One region of the Exiguobacterium sp. MMG028 genome, then DNA from elsewhere that is predicted to be linked to it. Evidence: riboswitches for the same ligand, from Rfam matches in the RefSeq annotation. Region 1 holds a riboswitch; each other region holds the start of a gene.
What was found. A riboswitch is a leader RNA that binds a small molecule or an ion and turns the genes downstream of it on or off. The one in region 1 is predicted to bind S-adenosylmethionine.
Positions count from the first base shown of each region.

Region 1 (3,448 bases):
GTGGATTCCTTCCGCCTCGCATAGCGAAATCAGTTGACCGCGCGCATACACGACGTCGGCACGTTTGGCGATTTCAAAATCGGTGACAGAGTCCCCAATGACAATCAACGTATCGGCAGGTGAGACGATCTGTCGGGCAATCGTCGGCTTGCAACATCCGCAATCATTCGAACAATGAACATCGCATGAATGAGGCCATGTGACGCGCGCGGTCTCTCCTGAAAAATCAACGTGATTGCAGTAGATGTGTTCCGGTGCGACATGACCTTCTAGAATCGGATGGACGAAAAAGTCCATGCCCCCACTGACGACATCAAATCGAAAACCGTGCGACTTCATCTCTTGCAAAAACGCGATGAACCCTGGTCGAAGTGTGATAGTCGACTGCAGAAAGTCGCGGTATAAAGCTTCCTGATGACTCGGGAGTAAGTTAAACATTTGACCGACGCCTTCTCGAATGGAGAGCGTTTGGTTCAAAACACCATCTTTGAGTTCGACCCATTCAGGTGGGGCGAAGCGTCGCATCAACGCGATGATGTTATCTTCTTCCGTGATGGTCCCGTCGAAGTCACAGATGACGTGCGTACTCATCGCGCACCCCAGGCATCTAACGCGGTCGATAATGCATCAGTCTCGCTCGTCTTACCGATTGCCTGATCGATTGCTTGGCGGAATGCCCTCGCACCGGCAGCCGCACCGTCTGGATGCCCATGAATCCCGCCGCCGGCATTGATGACGACATCCGTTCCGAAGTCACGAATCAAATCCGGGACGAGTCCTGGGTGAATCCCGGCAGAGGGGACCGTCAGAATCGGTTTCGTCCAATGGGATTCCGTCGCATATGTTTGAATCTGTTCTGCTTCGTCTTTCGGTGTCGACAGTGAACCATATGGTGACGGGAAGAGCGTCAAGTCTGCCCCGGCGAGTCGAATCAGTTTCCCGAAGAGTAGGGAATGACGAATCGATCCGGTCAACGCTCCTGCAAAAGCGGGATGTGCCAAAATCGGGACGTGAATCTCAGGGTCTTTGGCGAGCTCTCTTAATGCGTCGAGCCCGTACGTATACACGTTGAACAACAGTGCGGTCGCGCCTGCCTCAATCAAACGTTTTGCCTGGTCGCGTAAGGTGAAAACCGGTCCGCTCAACGTGACGGCGTATAGAACGGAACGACCCGTCAATTCTTTATGCTCTAGAATGATCGATGCTCCAATCCGAGCCCGTTCGAGCGATGGGGTGAGCGGATTGTCATATAAAATCTCATCGTCTTTCACGAGATCGATGCCACCTGTAAACTGGTCACGAAGTTGTGTCGCTAAAAAATCAAGGTCACGCCCGATGACGCCTTTAAAGATGCTCATGGCGAGCGGTCGGTCGTGTACTCGAAGGATGTCGCGGACACCTTCAACGCCGAATGCGGCACCAGGAAAGTCCGATGCGAGCTCGTCCGGGAGCGATAGGTCGACAAGTTGGACGCTCGGGTCGAGCGACAGTTTTCCAAATGTCGTCGTCAGAATGGACGAAAAGTCCGGCGTCACATTATGTAGCGGGTAACGAATCGAGAAACGACTCGTCGTTTCCTGTTGGGAGGTATCGATGACCTCACCTCGGAACGCCTGTAGTTGATGCTGTTCGAGATGGTTCAATTCGGTCCATGTCCCGACGGTCAGCTCATGTGCGATTTTCTCAGCCACGTGCTCGACGTGATCGGTATGTTTGATTTCATAAGTAGCGATGATTCCCATAAGTTCCTCCTTTCAGGTCAAACAAAAAATGACCTCATGCCAAGGCAAGAGGTCATTCGAAAACAATGAACTCTTATCTCTCAGCGATAGCTGCAAGAATTAGCACCGTGCCATTTCTGGTCGGTTGCTGCGACATCATCGGGCTTGTCCCTCCGTCTGCTCTTGATAAGAATAGTTGTGAAGTTGTGAAATTTAATTGAATTTTTACATAGAATCGCTCACTCGTCAATTCCTTTTTTTGAGAAAAAAAGTTTGAAAATAATGTTTCTATATATGCGTGTCAAAAATAGGGAGTCGACCGAAAATAGAGGATTGACAACTAGCGTGCCTAGTCCGTAATATTCGTCTCAACACGTCAAACACAATTACATCATTTACTCTTATCGCGAGTTGGCAGAGGGAATTGGCCCTAAGACGCCGCAGCAACCGACCATTTGGCACGGTGCTACATCCACCAGACATATGTCTGAAAGATGAGAGGAACAACCAATTTGGGTGTGCCTCTTTCTCGCGGAGAAAGGGGCTTTTTTCATGCATAGATTCAAGAAAGGGGAAAATCATCATGGCTTATGAGGCGTTTACAGAACAAAGTGTCGTCGAACACGTTCGACAGTTGGGGTTACTAGAAGAGGGGATTGCAGAATGTGAGGAGATCGGGGATGGGAATTTGAATCTCGTCTTTCGCATTCGTCAAGGAGAAACGTCGTTGATCGTGAAACAGGCGTTGCCGTATGCAAAAGTCGTCGGAGAGAGCTGGCCGCTCACGCTTGACCGTTCGTGGATCGAACAACTGGCACTTCGTGAATTTTCAAAAGTCGTACCACGATTCGTACCAGATGTACTCGGTAGCGACCGTGAACTCGCCTATACGATTTTAGAAGATTTGTCAGCGTTTGAAATCGTCCGGACGGGTTTCCTAAAAGGAGAGAGCTATCCGAATTTAGCGCGTCACGTCGGTACATTCCTTGGGGAAACGTTGTTTGCGACGTCTGACTATGCGAACGGACCGCTCGCCAAGAAACAAATCGAAAAAGAGTATTACAATCCAGAGCTATGCGATATCACAGAAAAACTGATCTTCACTGATCCGTATCGTGATGCAGAATCGAATCAAATCGAAACGGCTCTTCGTTTAGACGTGGAGCAGCTGTGGTCAGACCTCGCCTTGAAAATTGAAGTGACGAAATTGAAGGTCGGGTTCGTGACCAAACATGAAGCGTTGCTACATGGGGATTTACATACAGGAAGCATTTTTGCGACCCGTCAGGAAACGAAAATCATCGATCCTGAGTTTGCGTTTTACGGCCCATTCGGTTTTGACATCGGTCAAATCATTGCCCATTTGGTGTTCTCGACGTATGCACATCCATTGAAGCGGTTCGAACGCTTCACAGAAGTGCTCACTGTCTGGGAGACGTTCGAAAAAACGTTCCGTACCCGCTTCACCCAGGCGGTCGAGCCGTTCAACACAGTAGGATTCGTGGACGAACTGTTGCCATCGATTTTGAGTGATGCGATTGGCTACGCGGGCTGCGAATTGATTCGTCGGACGGTCGGTCTAGCGGGCGTCGCTGACTTGGAAACATTGCCAGACGACCTTCGGATCGAACGGAAACGTCATGCCCTAGAACTTGGCACGCGTCTCATCAAACAGCGTCATCAGATTCAATCCATCGATCAGCTGATCCCGGTCCTATCGGAGGTGC
Region 1 covers NZ_JAQJIN010000002.1:519,002-522,449, reverse strand. Annotated here, with positions in the region: gene PJK55_RS09835 (2-hydroxy-3-keto-5-methylthiopentenyl-1-phosphate phosphatase) at 1-591, opposite strand, end outside; gene PJK55_RS09830 (2,3-diketo-5-methylthiopentyl-1-phosphate enolase) at 588-1,742, opposite strand; SAM riboswitch class I at 1,813-1,914, opposite strand; SAM riboswitch class I at 2,120-2,222, shown strand; gene mtnK (S-methyl-5-thioribose kinase) at 2,305-3,448, shown strand, end outside.

Region 2 (3,448 bases), on a different contig from region 1:
CATCACAAACGCACCTTCATTAATTCGAACGGCGCCACTGCCGACATAGGTTGCGATGGCGATCGTTCCAGCCTCTAAAATCGATCGTCCGAACTGCATCGCGACGGCAAGACCGATAATGGCCGGGAGGAGGCGCATTGCAATCGTCGTCGCATCCAATATGAATTGAAGAGACGGAAAATAAGGGAGTATAGCTTTCGTGAGTTCACCGAGCAGCGCGCTCGGGATGAGGGCGATCAGAATCGCCATACTGAGACCGTTTAAGACGTTCATCGTAAATTGCTTTGTCGTACCTGTTGCCTGTTCCGTCATCATTCATTCACCTGTCCTTCTTCTTTGCTGTTATGTACAAAAGCGATAAAGTTAGAACCCATATTATTCCTATCCGACAGAAGAGTCAAGAGAATCATTGAAAAATTCTGAAATTTCACGAGAGCACGATTTTTGAACGGGACTCGAACGACCATTATAATGACAAGAGAGGTGAGAAAAATGATTACAGACGGATTCTTATATATATACGCCCCAATGTGTGGTACATGCGCTGTCGCGGAGAAAATGTTGACGGTTGTCGAGGCGGTCGACCCTGAAATTCAGATTGAAAAGCGCGATGCGAACTATATCCCAAAAGAACTTGAAGCTTATCAGGTGATGAGCGTCCCAGCGTTGTTAAAGCTTGAAAATGGCGAGGTTCGGGATCGCCTTTATGCCTTTCAAAACGTTCAACACGTCCTCTCTTTCGTGAAGTGAGAGAGGAACATTAGAATAATCTGAAAATTTTAAATAATCAGTTGACACAGAAAGTTCACGAATGGTATATTCATTACAACATCTTACTTGAACACAAAATAGGACGCGATATTCCCGACATCAAGACGTTTTGATGAAGCCGATGCTACCTTTATACGAATACACGTCAGTCTTCCCTTCGATTGTCCCCCAAAAAAATCAAGCGAAGAAAGACGTTCCGTATAATCGCACGGTCCAAGTCAAGATCGAGTGATGATTGGTGAATCTCCCCCATATAAGGATGTAAATCTTGAACGGGCAAAAGATTTTCATCTATGGGCTGTCCTTCCGTGACTCAAGGTGCTACGTTCTGTGTCGTCCTCGGACGGCACCTTTTTTTGATTTTTTTGAAAAAATGATTTGACAGCAGAAAAAGCTGTCGCTATGATAAAGCTAATCGAATACACAACACTCTTATCAAGAGAGGCTGAGGGACTGGCCCTATGACGCCCAGCAACCGCGGAGCAATCCGAAATGGTGCTAATTCCAGCAAGGTGAGAAACCTTGACAGATGAGAGCAATCGTTGTCCGTACGATAAAGTGCGCACGTTTGCTCAAACGTGCGCGCTTTTTTTGTTGTCAGGAGGGAAAGGAATTGATTCAATTACGAAACGTCGCCAAATGGTTCGATACGAAGAATGGTCGTGTCCAGGCGGTGGATGATGTGTCACTAACGATTGATCGCGGTGAAATTTTTGGAATAATCGGATATTCGGGGGCGGGGAAGTCGACGCTCATCCGATTGCTCAACCGCCTCGAATCACCGTCTAGCGGTGAAATCGAGGTTGCCGGGAGTGAGCTCACGAAGCTCAGCCCGAAAGAATTACGAGGGGTTCGCAAGAACGTCTCGATGGTCTTCCAGCACTTTAACCTTCTGTGGTCGCGCACGGTCGCAGAAAACATCAGCTTCCCACTCGAATTGATCGGGGTTCCGGCAAGTGAGCGGAAACGTCGGGTTCAGGAACTCGTCGAGCTCGTCGGACTATCAGGTCGCGAAGACAGCTATCCGTCACAATTATCCGGCGGTCAAAAACAGCGAGTCGGGATTGCCCGCGCGCTCGCTACAAATCCAGAGGTGCTCCTCTGTGACGAAGCGACAAGCGCGCTCGACCCGAAGACGACGGATTCGATTCTTGAACTGCTCGTCAGCATCAATAAGAAGCTCGGATTGACAATCGTCCTCATCACGCATGAGATGCACGTCATCCAAAAGATTTGTCATCGCGTCGCCGTGATGGAGGCAGGGAAAGTTGTCGAGACGGGTCAAGTCTCTGACGTGTTCCAACATCCGGAGCAGCCGATCACGAAAGAATTCGTGAAACAAATTGGGGCGGTCGACGATCTGTCGCTCACGTTCGAACATTTGAAAGCACGCTATCCGAGTGGGCAAATCGTCAAATTGAAATTCTTGAACGAAACGGCAGAACAACCGATTTTGTCTGACGTCCTTAAGACGCATGACATCGGATTCAACATCATCGGCGGGAACGTGACCCAGTCACAAGTCGGTGCGCTCGGCACGCTATTCATCCAATTGATTGGGGAAGCACGGGAAATCGAACGCGCCATCGCCTCGATTCGTTCGCAATCCGTAGAAGTGGAGGTGGAAAGCGATGTTTCCTAACGTAGACTGGGAAGTAATGCTTTTTGAAACGTGGAATACACTTTACATGACGTTGGTAGCAGGTGTCGCCACATTCATATTCGGACTGATGCTTGGCATGGTTCTCTATGTAACGAATGAACCATTGATGTTAAAAAATCGGTTCATCTACACAATTGTCGGGGCGTTCGTGAATATCTTCCGATCGATTCCGTTCATCATCTTAATCATTTTACTCATTCCGTTTACGCGTGCAATTGTTGGAACCATTCTCGGTTCAACGGCAGCACTACCGGCATTGATCATCGGCGCAGCCCCTTTCTATGCTCGAATGGTCGAGTTAGGGTTACGTGAGGTCGACCGTGGTGTCATCGAAGCGGCGGAATCGATGGGCGCGACAAAATGGCAAATTATTTATAAAGTCTTGTTCCCTGAAGCGTTACCTTCACTCGTTTCTGGAATTACCGTCACTGTAGTGGCACTCATCGGTTATACGGCCATGGCAGGTGTTGTAGGAAGCGGAGGGCTTGGGACATTAGCTTTCCTTGACGGTTTCCAGCGCTCGCAAAATGATGTGACATTCGTTGCGACTGTTATGATTTTAGTCCTCGTCTTTATCATTCAATTTATTGGTGATACGCTCGTGGCGAAAATTGATAAACGTTCTGCTTAATAAAAAATATATATAAAATGGAGGAATTAAATTATGAAATCTTGGAAAAAAGTACTTGGTGTAACAGCAGCCTCTGCCTTGACGATTTTGGCAGCGTGTGGCGGTGGTGATTCTGAATCGGGTTCAGGAGAATCAAAAACATTGATTGTCGGAGCGTCGAACGTTCCGCACGCTGAGATTTTAGAGCATGTGCAAGAAGAATACGAAGCGAAGGGTTATAAGCTTGAAATCAAAAAATTCCAAGACTATGTCCTTCCGAACAAAACATTGGCGGACGGGGACATCGATGCGAACTACTTCCAACATCAACCGTACCTTGATCTTCAAATGAAAGATAATAAAGATTACAAGTTTGCCTCAGCCGGTGGTGTGCACGTTGAGCC
Region 2 covers NZ_JAQJIN010000001.1:39,161-42,608, forward strand. Annotated here, with positions in the region: gene PJK55_RS00175 (PTS transporter subunit IIC) at 1-312, opposite strand, end outside; gene PJK55_RS00180 (thioredoxin family protein) at 493-750, shown strand; SAM riboswitch class I at 1,201-1,307, shown strand; gene PJK55_RS00185 (methionine ABC transporter ATP-binding protein) at 1,385-2,413, shown strand; gene PJK55_RS00190 (methionine ABC transporter permease) at 2,403-3,065, shown strand; gene PJK55_RS00195 (MetQ/NlpA family ABC transporter substrate-binding protein) at 3,099-3,448, shown strand, end outside.
Region 2: another riboswitch for S-adenosylmethionine. It lies ahead of PJK55_RS00185 (methionine ABC transporter ATP-binding protein); the one in region 1 lies ahead of PJK55_RS09830 (2,3-diketo-5-methylthiopentyl-1-phosphate enolase).

Region 3 (3,448 bases), on a different contig from region 1:
ATTTTAATTTCGTTGCTTGTCATCATTTTTCAACTCGACTCGATCGAAGTCAAAGGTGTGTACTTCACATTTTCTGAAAGTATCGTTTTAATCTTATTTTTATTCTTTGGATTTGAAACAGCACTCATCGTCAACCAAATCGGGTTGTTCGTCTTTCAATTCGCCAACTTGAAACCGAAAGTCGCCATCCGTCGCTTCCGCTTCACGTATCCGTGGAATGCTATTACGGCATACTTAGAGATTGTCATCCCGGCAGCTGTCTATCTCGCCCTAGGTGGGGAGACCGGTCTCGACTTTTATTCGCAAGATTCGCTCGTGCCGCTTGCTGGATTGTTCCTTGCCATCTTCTTAAACACGGTGTTCCAAAAATATCAGGTGAGATGGTGGTTCCGCGTCGACATCGCATTGAGCGATTTTATGAAGATCGCCTTCTACACGTACGTCGTCAGTTTGATTTTCATCTTAGCGGCAGCGTTTTTCCGAGAGACGAACTTACTCGTCGTCAGTAGCATCGCCGCTGCGTTAACATTCTTCATTAAACGTCTCCTCATTCAAAAAGAGCGACAAGATGCATTTAAATCCTTGATTGAGCAATACGATGAAGCGAAAGAGGCCGTTTCCTTATCACAGAGCGAGGCGCAAGCCATCGAAGTGTTTTTAAGTCAATGCGAACAGCTGAATCATTATGATGAAGGGTATGTCGAGTTTAAATTGTTTGAACGCACCCTCTACTTTGATTTGAAGACGCGACAACCCATCGATCGCCCTATCGTCTTCACCTTGCTTGAGATGAGTCAGCCAATCGAGCAAGTCCTCGATTATGAGATGCGCTTTGAATGGGATACTTCTCTTTCCGATGCTTTCCATGACGATTACCACAGCTTCGTTTCTATTCGTTCGGAGGAAATTGAAGAGATTCGTACATGGATTGTCATGACAGGAGAACCTGTATACGGTTATCCGAAGATTATTCAGCACGAGATCATCAAATTGTTAAAATCGTTCAACCGGACCATTAGCCGTTGTCACGAACGGGACCGCCTCTATACCGAGAGTCGGACGGACAGTTTAACGCTTCTCGCCAATGCACGTGCATTTTATGAATATGGCATTCAACAAATATCCGATATGTCGATGTATCCCATCTCGGTTGCCATGCTCGATATTGATTTTTTCAAAAAGATTAACGATACGTACGGTCATCAGGTCGGGGACCATGTGTTACAAGAGTTCGGACGACGAATCCGTCAGGTGCTTCGTCCCGATGACTTTGCTGCACGTTATGGCGGCGAAGAATTTATTTTATTGCTCAATCATTGTGACATGAACCAAGCAATCGAAATCACAGAGCGGATTCGCCATCAAATCGAAGCGAAACCGTTTCTTGTCGACCACCATGAAATTTCTGTCACCGCGTCCATTGGTGTCGACACAATCGAAGCGTTCGGAAACAAGCGTCTCGACGACACGATTCGAAACGCGGACCGTGCCCTGTATGTTGGTGGAAAATATGCAGGACGTAACCGTGTGGCGCACTTCAACAATTTAACGACGTAAACTCCCCTTTCTCACATCGAATTGGGGAGTTTTTAGGTTGACAACTAGATTTGAAACAGGTACGTTAGGGAACGTGTTTGATAATAGGATAGCTTAACTTTTTATCGAGAGAGACGGAGGGACTGGCCCTATGAAGTCTCGGCAGCGGGGAACCTGTGCCAAATCCAGCGGGCGTATTGCTCGAAAGATGAAAAGGGTATTTCACACGAAGGACCTTTTCTCAAGAAAAAGGTCCTTTTTATTTTTTAGTGAGGTGATTATTTTGGAACAACCAACAGCAAACAAGTGGGCACTTCTGCCGTTACTCGTCTTCTTGCTCTTTTTCATCGGGGCGGGTGTCTACTATGGGGACTTTTATAAGTTTCCAGTCCTTGTCGCAGCCATGATCGCATTGATGGTTGCAGCGTTCATGACAAAAGGAAGCGCCACACAAACCGTGGAACGCATCGCACAAGGTGCCGGAAATCCGGGAATCATCATTATGATTTTTATTTTCTTACTGGCCGGTGCCTTTTCAACTGTAGCTGAATCAATCGGTGCCATCGACGCGACGGTTAACGCGGCGTTGACGCTCTTACCCCCATCGCTTCTCTTAAGTGGACTATTCGTCATTGCCGCTTTCATTTCAATGGCAATGGGCACATCGACCGGGACGATTGCGGCACTTGCGCCGATTGCCCTCGGTATCCATGAAGAGAGTGGTGTGAACGTCGCGATCGCTGCCGCGGCAGTTGTCGGCGGAGCCATGTTCGGAGACAATCTCTCATTCATCTCGGACACGACCATCGCTGCCGTAAGGACACAACGGACGAACATGCGTGATAAGTTCCGGACGAACTTCTGGATCGTGCTACCAGCTGCCATCATCACGACGATTTTACTCGCGGTCTTGTCAAACGGTGAATCGACGGTCGATGTCGCCGCATTCGAATGGTACAAACTGATTCCGTATCTCGCGGTCATCGGACTGGCGTTAACAGGACTGAACGTCATTCTCGTCCTGTTAGGCGGGATCACGCTAACCGGAATCATCGGTCTTCTCGACGGAAGCTTATCCGTCACAGCATTTGTGACCGCTATCGCCGATGGTATGGTCGGTATGGCCGAAATCTCGTTCTTGACGTTACTCATGGGCGGCCTCGTCGGACTCATTTCGCACAACGGTGGACTCACGTATTTGCGTGATGCGCTGACGTCACGGATTCAAAAACGTGCCGGTGCCGAGTGGAGTATCGCTGGTCTCGTCAGTGCGACGAACGTGGCGACGGCGAACAATACGATTTCCATTCTCGTAGCCGGACCACTCGCCGCGAACATTGCGGACGAATATGACATCGAACGGAAAAAATCAGCGAGTGTGCTCGATATCTTCTCATGTGGTGTACAAGGGATTCTCCCATACGGAGCGCAACTTCTCATCGCCGCAGAGTTGACGAAGACCGCTTCGCCGGACCTCGTCCCGTTCATGTTTTATCCGTTCCTCCTCTTTATTTGTGGAGGGATTGCCATCGCATTCAATTTCCCGCGTTTTAAAAAGCAGTCTTAAGCGAAAACACCCCTTTATTCAAAGGGGTGTTTGTCGTTTAGTGACCATCTCTTGTTTCAATTGCTCGTTGCGTTTCTTGAAAGCGCGTCGTTTGAGCACTTCTTCTAGTCCTCGACTGATGGCCCACAACGCGACCAAAAGCAGACCGAGCATCGATAAACGAAACGGGCTTTGGATAAATTCTTCCCATTGATCCCCGATGACCGAGAAAATGACGACGACGAGTAGTTTTCCGAATCCCGCCGCCAAAATGAACGTACGGAGCGGCATCTGAATGAGCGCCAGCAAATAGGTGATCAAACTGACCGGGATGAACGGGAGTGAATACAAGAACCCGAGTGAAAT
Region 3 covers NZ_JAQJIN010000003.1:264,044-267,491, reverse strand. Annotated here, with positions in the region: gene PJK55_RS11985 (GGDEF domain-containing protein) at 1-1,557, shown strand, start outside; SAM riboswitch class I at 1,656-1,751, shown strand; gene PJK55_RS11980 (Na+/H+ antiporter NhaC family protein) at 1,745-3,103, shown strand; gene PJK55_RS11975 (TVP38/TMEM64 family protein) at 3,122-3,448, opposite strand, start outside.
Region 3: another riboswitch for S-adenosylmethionine. It lies ahead of PJK55_RS11980 (Na+/H+ antiporter NhaC family protein); the one in region 1 lies ahead of PJK55_RS09830 (2,3-diketo-5-methylthiopentyl-1-phosphate enolase).

Region 4 (3,448 bases), on a different contig from region 1:
AAATCTTCGGTCGGAGGCATCGTGAACGAAGTCAAACAAGATCCAGCCGGGAAAGCATCTCAAGTCATTGAACAAGTAAAGACCGCTTCCGGCAAGATTCAGGAAGTCTCAACAGACGTCCAAAACGTATATGAAAAAGTGGTCGGAGAAGTCGATACGGTCAAAGAAGACGTCAATAAAATCGTCGAGACGGCTCAAGAAGCCAAATCAGATTTACAAGACATCGGTGAAAAAGTCGTCGAAGCGAAGGATACCGCGCTTGGACAAGAAAACACTTCAACTGATTCGTCATCGAATGACAATAAACAGACACCTCCAACGACTTGAACCTAAAAAAACGACCTTTCCGCGGAAAGGTCGTTTTTGTTGATTACGCGAAACGCTTCGCGCCTTCTTCAAGAACTGCTGCTTTATCTGTTTGCTCCCATGGGAGTTCGATATCTGTACGACCGAAGTGACCGTAAGCTGCTGTTTGCTTGTAGATTGGACGGCGAAGGTCAAGCATCTTGATGATGCCTGCTGGACGGAGGTCGAAGTTCTCACGAACGAGTTCAACGAGCTCTGTTTCGCTCAATTTACCAGTGCCGAACGTATCGACAGCGATTGATACTGGATGTGCTACCCCAATCGCGTAAGCGAGTTGAACTTCTGCTTTATCCGCAAGCCCTGCTGCAACGATGTTTTTCGCTACATAACGAGCTGCGTATGCTGCTGAACGGTCAACTTTTGTAGGATCTTTACCAGAGAATGCGCCACCGCCGTGACGTGCGTATCCACCGTACGTATCGACGATGATTTTACGTCCTGTAAGACCTGCATCTCCTTGTGGTCCACCGATTACGAAGCGACCAGTCGGGTTGATGAAGTATTTTGTTTCAGCATCGATGAGTTCAGCCGGGATGACTGCTTCGATGACATACTTTTTCAAGTCTTCTTGAATTTGCTCGAGCGTGATCTCTTCTGCGTGTTGTGTCGAGATAACGATTGTATCGATGCGAACAGGGTTGTTGTCCTCATCGTACTCAACCGTTACTTGAGTCTTACCATCCGGACGGAGGTATTCAAGCGTACCGTTCTTACGAACTTCAGCAAGACGACGTGACAATTTGTGAGCCAACGAGATCGGGAGCGGCATGAGTTCAGGTGTCTCGTTTGTCGCGTATCCGAACATGAGACCTTGGTCCCCAGCACCGATTGCATCGAGTTCCTCTTCAGTCATCTGACCTTCACGTGCTTCGAGAGCTTGGTCAACACCTTGCGCGATGTCTACTGATTGCTCGTCAATCGACGTCAAGACTGCACATGTTTCTGCATCGAAACCATATTTCGCACGTGTGTATCCGATTTCACGAATTGTTTCACGGACAACTTTCGGGATATCCACGTAAGTTGACGTTGTGATTTCACCAGCTACGAGTACAAGACCCGTTGTGACAGACGTTTCTGCCGCAACACGGGCATTCGGGTCTTCCGCTAAAATGGCATCCAAAATCGAGTCAGAGATCTGATCACAAATTTTATCTGGATGTCCTTCAGTAACCGACTCTGAAGTAAAAAGTCGACGGTTCAATTTTGACATTCAAAAAACCTCCTATAATAAGGGTGATATGTGGACGGTACTCGTTCCCCTTACGCGTTGCTTTGGGACGGTAATGAAAAAAACCTCCCCCGATGACATACATGGGGAAAGGTTGAATCGTTCTTCCTTACCCTCTTATCGTTCGAAGCTAATGGCTTCGCTTCAGGATAGCACCTTTTCCGCACAAGACTTCATGTCGGACGGTTGCTGGGCTTCGTAGGGCCTTGTTCCCTCCACCGCTCAGAATAAGAGTATCCGTTACGAAAACCATCATATAAATGACGCTCGATTATGTCAAGGGAATCGGACGAATTCGTTAAAGTTTTCACTGACTTGCAAAACATTTCTGTTTGTGAATCGTCAAACATTTTTTTAATTCGTTTCTGTTTTTTAACACCTTGTGATAAGAGAATGTGATAAACTGTCTTTGTAAGAAAGCGCTTACTTAGAGAGAAGAAACGCTTGTATTTAATTAGTGTGTCACATATAATTAAAAATGTCATACTGATTAATCGTAATCGCGGAAGTATGCGGATTTCATCCACATCTATTTAGGGGAAAGGTGGGATTCAGGATGGCGACAACGCTCCTGAAAATCGAAGAATTAATTAATGGTGCCGACATGAAACGGAACTTGACGGTTCCAGAACTGGTGGAAGAAGCCATCCAAAATGGTGAAGGTGTACTGACAAAAGACGGGGCTTTATCTGTCAGCACGGGTGCTTTTACCGGACGGTCACCGAAAGACAAATTCGTCGTACAAGATGAAGTCAGCAACAACCTTGTCGATTGGGGAAAAGTGAACCAACCGATCGCGGAAGAGAAGTTTTCAGCACTTCTCGACAAAGTACTCAACCATTTAGAAAAGAAAGACAAACTTTATTACCTCGAAGCGTCTGCTGGTGCCGATGAGCACTATACGTTACCGGTCCGTGCCATCACGGAATATGCATGGCATAGTCTGTTCGCAAAACAGCTATTTTTACGTGAATGGCCAACGAAAGGTGCGTTCGATCCGTTCACTGTGATCTATGCACCGAGTTATAAAGCAGATCCTGCAGTGGATGGCACCAACTCAGAGACGTTCATTCTCGTTTCATTCGCCAAGCGCACAATTCTGATCGGGGGAACAGAATACGGTGGCGAAATTAAAAAATCAATCTTCTCCGTCATGAACTTCTTGTTACCTGAGCAAAACGTCTTATCGATGCACTGTTCGGCAAACGTCAACGATGCAAACGAAACGGCACTCTTCTTCGGATTGTCGGGAACTGGGAAGACGACTCTTTCAGCTGACCCACAGCGCCACTTAATCGGAGACGATGAGCATGGATGGTCACCGGATGGGGTTTTCAACATTGAAGGCGGTTGCTACGCGAAGACGATCAACCTGTCGCGTGAGAACGAACCACAAATCTATGATGCAATCCGTTTCGGTTCATTGATTGAAAACGTCGTATTGAATGAAGATCGTACGCCGGACTACAAGAACATCTCCTTGACTGAAAATACGCGTGCGGCATATCCAATCGAATTCATCGACAACGCGATGCTCCCATCACGTGCCGGTCATCCAAATACGATCGTCTTCTTGACGGCCGATGCGTATGGTGTCTTGCCACCGATCAGCAAACTGACGAAAGAACAGGCGATGTATCACTTCTTGTCTGGTTATACGTCTAAGCTTGCTGGTACAGAGCGTGGTGTCACAGAACCACAAGCAACGTTCTCGACTTGCTTCGGTTCACCGTTCCTTCCGCTCGCCCCTGAGCGTTATGCGGATATGCTCGGTAAATTGATTGAAGAACACGATGTGGATGTCTACCTCGTCAACACGGGATGGACAGGTGGAGCATACGGCGAAGGTTC
Region 4 covers NZ_JAQJIN010000001.1:150,861-154,308, reverse strand. Annotated here, with positions in the region: gene PJK55_RS00895 (hypothetical protein) at 1-327, shown strand, start outside; gene metK (methionine adenosyltransferase) at 371-1,579, opposite strand; SAM riboswitch class I at 1,712-1,831, opposite strand; gene pckA (phosphoenolpyruvate carboxykinase (ATP)) at 2,154-3,448, shown strand, end outside.
Region 4: another riboswitch for S-adenosylmethionine. It lies ahead of metK (methionine adenosyltransferase); the one in region 1 lies ahead of PJK55_RS09830 (2,3-diketo-5-methylthiopentyl-1-phosphate enolase).